DNA from 2 places in the Brevibacillus sp. AG162 genome. Region 2 is predicted to be linked to the other one. Evidence: a T-box and tRNA genes for the amino acid it is inferred to sense, from the RefSeq annotation. Region 2 holds a T-box; the other holds one or more tRNA genes.
What was found. A T-box is a leader RNA that pairs with one kind of tRNA and senses whether it is charged. The one in region 2 lies ahead of serS (serine--tRNA ligase), so its partner is inferred to be a tRNA-Ser.

Region 1: it encodes a tRNA-Ser, which carries the amino acid that the T-box ahead of serS (serine--tRNA ligase) is inferred to sense. The anticodon was not compared.

The regions. Positions count from the first base shown of each region.
Region 1 covers NZ_VFNO01000003.1:11,711-15,132, forward strand. Annotated here, with positions in the region: gene FB479_RS09855 (aldehyde dehydrogenase family protein) at 1-1,350, shown strand, start outside; tRNA gene FB479_RS09860 (tRNA-Ser) at 1,417-1,505, shown strand; gene FB479_RS09865 (acyl-CoA synthetase) at 1,663-3,228, shown strand; gene FB479_RS09870 (exo-beta-N-acetylmuramidase NamZ domain-containing protein) at 3,295-3,422, opposite strand, start outside.
Region 2 covers NZ_VFNO01000014.1:5,123-8,544, reverse strand. Annotated here, with positions in the region: gene aceB (malate synthase A) at 1-548, opposite strand, end outside; gene serS (serine--tRNA ligase) at 966-2,249, opposite strand; T-box leader at 2,303-2,528, opposite strand; gene pdxT (pyridoxal 5'-phosphate synthase glutaminase subunit PdxT) at 2,655-3,230, opposite strand; gene pdxS (pyridoxal 5'-phosphate synthase lyase subunit PdxS) at 3,241-3,422, opposite strand, start outside.

The DNA.
Region 1 (3,422 bases), on a different contig from region 2:
TGTACAGGTCTAGAAATTGCCCAAATTTCGCAAGCAGACTCATCATTGGTTGAAAAAGCAATTGCTCAGGCCCACGAAGCGACAGCCGTCATGCGGCGCCTTCCTGCTTATCAACGCGCCTTCCTGCTTGAAAAAATCTCGATTCTGATGAATGAACGTTTGGAGGAAGCGGCACGGATCATCGCAATAGAAGCGGGGAAACCCATCAGAACAGCCCGCGGTGAAGTGATTCGAACTATTCAGACGTATAAGTTTGCGGCAGAGGAAGCCAAACGCCTCCACGGAGAAACCGTACCACTCGATGCAGCTATCGGGGGAGAGGGACGCTTGGCTTATACCGTGCGTGAACCATTGGGAGTCATCGGGGCGATTACACCCTTTAACTTTCCCATGAATCTCGTCGCTCATAAGGTCGGACCTGCTCTCGCTGCTGGCAATACCGTTGTTCTCAAGCCTGCATCACAGACACCGCTTAGCGCATTGTTTCTGGCAGAGCTCGCAGAGCAAGCTGGTTTGCCCGCTGGCGCTCTAAATGTGATCACGGGCAGTGGGGCGAGTGTTGGCGATAAAATCGTGACTGACCCGAGAGTCAGGGCGGTGACGTTTACAGGGAGCCCAAGTGTTGGGCTGGACATACGCAATCGAGCGGGCATGAAAAGAGTCACGCTCGAGCTGGGATCGAATTCGGCCGTGATCGTTGATCGTGATGTGCAGCTGAATGAAGTGATTCCCCGATGCGTTTTTGGTGCCTTCGCTTACTCTGGGCAGGTATGTATCTCTGTGCAAAGAATTTATGTGGCCAAAGAAATCTATCAAGATTTCATCCAACGTTTTGTTGAACAAACACGAGCACTTCGCGGTGGTGATTCGCTCTCTGAGGACGCGGACTATTCCGCCATGATCAATCCTCGCGAAACAGAACGTGCGATGGAGTGGATTCATGAGGCGCTCCAACAGGGGGCACGTCTGGAGTGTGGGGGACAGGTCGTGGATCGGATGCTCCAGCCTACCGTGTTGACGGGTGTTCCGGCAGATGCAAAAGTATCTTGTCAGGAAGTATTCGGCCCTGTTGTTCTGATTAATCCAGTGGAATCCGTTCGGCAAGGCATTACGATGGTCAACGATTCCCGCTATGGATTACAGGCTGGTGTCTATACCAATAATCTGTCGTTGGCTCTGGAAGCGGCAGAAGAGCTGCGCGTGGGCGGTGTGATGGTGAATGATATTCCGACTTTTCGCGTGGACCATATGCCCTATGGTGGCGTAAAGGAAAGCGGACTTGGTCGGGAAGGTGTCAGATACGCGATAGAAGAAATGACGGAATTGAAATTCGTTGCCATTAAGCGATAAAGGAAAAGGATATAGGCTCTTGCAAAGGATAGTAGAGCTGTGATATAGTATATATTGTTGAAATACGGAGGGATACCGAAGTGGTCATAACGGGGCGGTCTTGAAAACCGTTAGAGTGCAAGCTCACGCGGGTTCGAATCCTGCTCCCTCCGCCATAACTACAAATGAACCGACTCCAGTTGAGAAGCTGGGGTCTTTTTTATGGTTGAGAGCTTTGAGAGTAAGTTGTCGTTTCTTTTTTGTAAAAATATCAGAAAATAAAGAAAACTATTATATAATGGAGATGAGACTATAAGTGATGGGGGAGTTTGCATGCTCGAAGCGCAAAGGGTTCGTAGAAATGCACTTGGCGATATTTTGCGAAGAAGTCGTGGGCGAAATCCTGATAAGCCTGCCCTGTACTTTGAGGAAGAAGTATTGACCTACACGCAGCTTGATCAGCTTGCAAATAAGACGGCTCATACGCTTCTTTCAATAGGCTTGCAAAAAGGGGAGCGGGTAGCAGTCCTGTCACGCAACTCGATGGATTTTGCGATTCTGAACTTTGGACTAGCGAAAGCAGGAGTCATCATGGTACCGATCAACTTCATGTTGAATAAGGAAGATGTCGCCTATATTTTCGGGCATGCGGAAGTGAGTGCGTGCTTCGTTGCTCCCGAATTCCTGCAGCTCGCTCAAGATGGACTCCAATTAGCTGGAATTTCCCCCAAGCTGCTTTCCCTCATGTCCAAACCAGCAGTACAAGCAGGGGAATGGTTGCCTTTTCGCACGCTGATTGAAGCGGCAGACAATCATGAGCCTGAAGTAGACATAGTGGACGAAGATGTTGTGCAAATTTTGTATACGAGTGGAACAGAATCAAAGCCAAAGGGCGTTATGCTCACTCATAAAAGCATCATCTCCGAATATGTCAGCACGATTATCGAAGGCGGGATGACGCAGGATGATGTGGCTGTTCACGCACTTCCTTTGTTCCATAGTGCGCAGCTTCATTGTTTTTTGGGACCGTACGTGTACCTGGGTGGGAGCGGAATTATTTTGGAACAGGCAACACCTGCGTTGATGCTGCAAACGGTAGAGGCGTACAAGGCTACTCAGTTGTTTTGCCCGCCAACCGTGTGGATTGCTTTACTCCGTTCTCCTGATTTTGCCGTGCGTAATTTGAGTTCTTTGCAAAAGTGCTACTATGGTGCAGCAATCATGCCAGTAGAAGTGTTAAAAGAGCTCGGTCAACGCCTCCCGAACGCACAGTTTTACAATTTTTACGGGCAGACGGAAGTGGCGCCATTAGCAACTGTTTTGCCACCGAAGGATCAGATGAGAAAAGCAGGCTCTGCAGGCAAGCCAGCGTTAAATGTGGAAACAAAAATCGTCGATGATGATGGAAATGAAGTCCCTCGTGGAAGTGTTGGTGAGATTGTACACAGGACCAGTCATGCGATGCTGGGTTATTTCCGAGATGAGGAAAAGACACAGGCTGCCTTCCAGGGAGGGTGGTTTCACAGCGGGGATTTGGGCATTATGGATGAAGAAGGCTATATCACGGTCGTTGATCGGAAAAAGGATATGATTAAATCGGGGGGAGAGAACGTAGCAAGCAGGGAGGTTGAGGAGCTTATTTATCAACATCCGAAAGTGTCTGAGGTCGCAGTGATCGGAGTTCCCCATCCGTATTGGATCGAAGCAGTGACGGCTGTCGTTGTGCCAAAAGCAGGTGAGTTACTGACTGCTGACGAGATGCTTGCTTTTTGCAAAGACCGTCTTTCCTCCTTCAAAGCACCCAAGTATGTAGTGATTGCCGATAATCTTCCAAGAAACCCTAGCGGCAAAATTTTGAAAAGAGAGCTGCGCCTCCGATACGAAACACTGACGACTTAGCTAGTCACAAGGTCCAAAGCACAGAAAAACCCGCTCTATTACGGAGCGGGTTTTTTGCTGCTGCAATTATTTTACATTGGAAACAGTCGGACGATCGGCTTGAATGACTTCAAAACGATAGCCTTTTTCTTTCAAGTACGAAATGATTTCGGGGAGAGCTTCAACCGTTGGCGACTTGGTGCTGGAATCATGCA
Region 2 (3,422 bases):
TCGAGGCGGATGTGTTTTTCATCAAGATGCCAGCCACGAGGACGCACGATCAATACCGCTGTCTTTTCATTGAGGCTGTATGATTTGCCTTCTGGACTGATGTAGGAGATCGTGCGGCGTACCGCATCCTTCATGTTGATTTGACCTTGTATGGTGTTCTCCCAGGTCGGCGAGTTCGCGTCCTCAAAGTCAGCCATGAAAAGCCGAGCACCGGAGTTCAGTGCATTGATGACCATTTTCCGGTCACCCGAAGGTCCTGTAATCTCCACCCGTCTGTCTTGCAAATCTTTAGGCAATGGAGCAACAGTCCAATCTCCTTTACGAATGTCCGCTGTTTCCTGTAAAAAATCGGGCAGTTGACCTGCATCGATCTGCAATTGACGCTCCACGCGTTTAGCCAGCAATTGCTGGCGTCTTTCGCCAAACCTTTGCTCCAGCTTCATTACAAATTGGATTGCTTCTGGTGTCAGGATATCTTGATAACCCGGGTGCATCTCACCGGAAATCTGAACCTCCAGCGGATATGGATTCGTTGGTACAGTAGTCAAAACAGCTCCTCCTCCCTTACTCCAAAGTTATTATGATACAGATCGATAAAATGATTTTTATTATATAACAGTAGTGGCAAAAAAAATGTCCTTACTCCTGATACCCGCTGCCACTGCAATGGCTGCAGCTTACATGCCCATCTCCCAAACAATTATGGCAAGCCGCTCCGTTGGCATCACGACCAACGCCTCCACATCTTGGGCAATTTTGTTCTCCGTTTCCTTCACACCGATAGCAGTCCATTCTCCATTCCTCCCTCTCTGTATTAAAACAATATTCTTAAAATTTGTTTTTATTATATAACAGAGATTGGTACAGTGCAACACGTTTTTTTAAAAATTCCACCTGTATTAGTACACAATATAAAACAGCCCTTGACCCGTTATGGATCAAGAGCTGCTTTCCAAATCTCTCGCTTATTGCTTCGGTGCGATCTTGTCTACTCCGCCCATGTACGGACGAAGAACTTCTGGAATTACGATTGTTCCGTCTGCCTCTTGGTAGTTCTCCAAGATCGCTGCTACTGTACGTCCAATCGCCAAACCAGAACCATTCAATGTATGCACAAATTCCGGCTTCGATTTTGTATCGCGACGGAAACGGATATTGGCACGGCGCGCTTGGAAATCTTCAAAGTTCGAGCAAGACGAGATTTCACGGTATGTGCCGCCGCTTGGAATCCAAACCTCCAGGTCGAATTTCTTCGCAGCCGTAAATCCTAGATCGCCTGTGCACATGCTCAGGACACGGTATGGCAGTCCAAGCAGTTGAAGCACCTTTTCAGCGTTTTTCACCAGTTTGTCGAGTTCGTCATAAGACTCTTCTGGTTTCACGAATTTCACCAGCTCAACTTTGTTGAATTGATGCTGACGAATCAACCCACGCGTATCACGGCCGGCAGAACCCGCTTCCGAACGGAAACATGCGCTGAAAGCAGTGTAGTAGCGAGGGAGATCCGCTCCATCCATGATTTCATCACGATGCATATTGGTGACCGGCACCTCGGCAGTTGGAATCAGGAAGTAATCTGGTCCCTCGATTTTGAATGCATCCTCTTCGAACTTAGGCAATTGACCCGTTCCCGTCATGCTCGTACGGTTGACGATATACGGCGGGATCACTTCTTCATAGCCATGCTCATTCGAGTGCAAATCCATCATGAAGTTCATCAGTGCGCGCTCCAGACGTGCGCCCAAACCTTTATAGAAAACAAAACGGCTTCCTGTTACTTTTGCCGCCGTTTCAAAATCGAGGATTCCTGCTTGGCTAGCCAGCTCCCAGTGAGGCTTAATCTCGAAGTCAAATGCACGTGGCTCTCCCCATGTCCAAGCAATCACGTTATCGTCTTCTGTCGTACCGATCGGCGTGCTTTCATGCGGCAGGTTCGGGAGGCTCAGCAAAATGAACTCCAGCTGTTCATCCAATTGGCGCAGCTCTTCATCCAAAGCCTTGATGCGCTCATTTACTTCTTTCATTTCAGCGATCAGATGGTCTGCATTTTCCTTATTGCGTTTCATAACCGCTACTTGCTCGGACACCGTGTTACGCTTATTTTTCAGCGCTTCTGCTTCTTGGATGACTTGGCGGCGCTTTTCATCTACTTCTACGAATTGATCCAACGCAGAAATATCTTCATTGCGGTGAGCCAAACGGCGTTTTACTTCTTCTAGATCCTGGCGTAATACTTTTACGTCCAACATGTGTAAATCCCTCCGAATCGTATTGAAAAAAAACAAAAAACACCCGTCCCCTGGTAAGGGACGAGTGTTGTATACCCGCGTTGCCACCCTCGTTGACACATGCAGCAATCCTTCATGCATATGCCCACTCTTCCGTCATAACGGGACGGTTCCGGGCAAAGTTGTTGTTCCTTTGCCACTCCGAGATGGATTCCTTCACATAACCGGATCGGTTTGCACCTACCACCGACTCTCTAGGCCTGGCTCTTGTAAAGTACTTGTTCTCATCATCGCATTCTCATTCATGAATACTATTATTGTTAACTGTACTACAGGTTCTATACGTATGTAAAGAGCAGCCCGCCTCGATCTTTACAGAAAAAAGAAGATCGGCACCTATTTACGGCCGATCTTCCGGTATAGCAGCTAGCTTCTGTATTCCTTGACCATGTCGAGGAAGTATTTGTGCAGTCTTGTATCTTCGGTCAATTCTGGGTGAAAAGCTGCTGCCAAATAGTGACCGCTTCGGGCGACAACAATCTTGTCTTCGTGCTTGGCCAAGACTTGACCGTTCTCTCCCACTTCCATGATATACGGTGCCCGGATGAACACGGCCGGGTAATCTGCCGCCACACCCGCAACAGGCATCAAGACTTCAAAGCTCTCCTTTTGGCGACCAAAAGCATTTCGCTCGACTTTGATATCCATCAAGCCTAAATGGCAATCGTCTTGTCCTTGAATCTGTTTTGCCAGAAGGATCGCTCCTGCGCAAGTCCCGAAGATCGGCTTGTTCGCCTTACCGAACTCTTGAACCGCCTCCATGAATCCGTACTTATGCATCAGCTTGCTAATCGTGGTGCTTTCTCCGCCGGGAATGACCAGCCCGTCTAGGTCATCCAGATCTTCTACTTTTTTGACCGGGACGGCTGTGGCACCAACCTCTTCTAGCATTCGCATATGTTCTGCTACAGCTCCTTGTAGAGCGAGTACGCCGATTTTCATGCTACTCACCTTACCAGCCGCGCTCTTGCATGCGATCAGCTTCACGAATTTTGGAGATTTCGATTCCTGGCATTGCGGTTCCCAAGCCTTTGGATACGCGAGCAATCAGTTCGTAATCCGTGTAGTGGGTAGTCGCTTCCACAATCGCGCGAGCAAACTTCTCTGGATTCTCTGATTTAAAGATACCAGAGC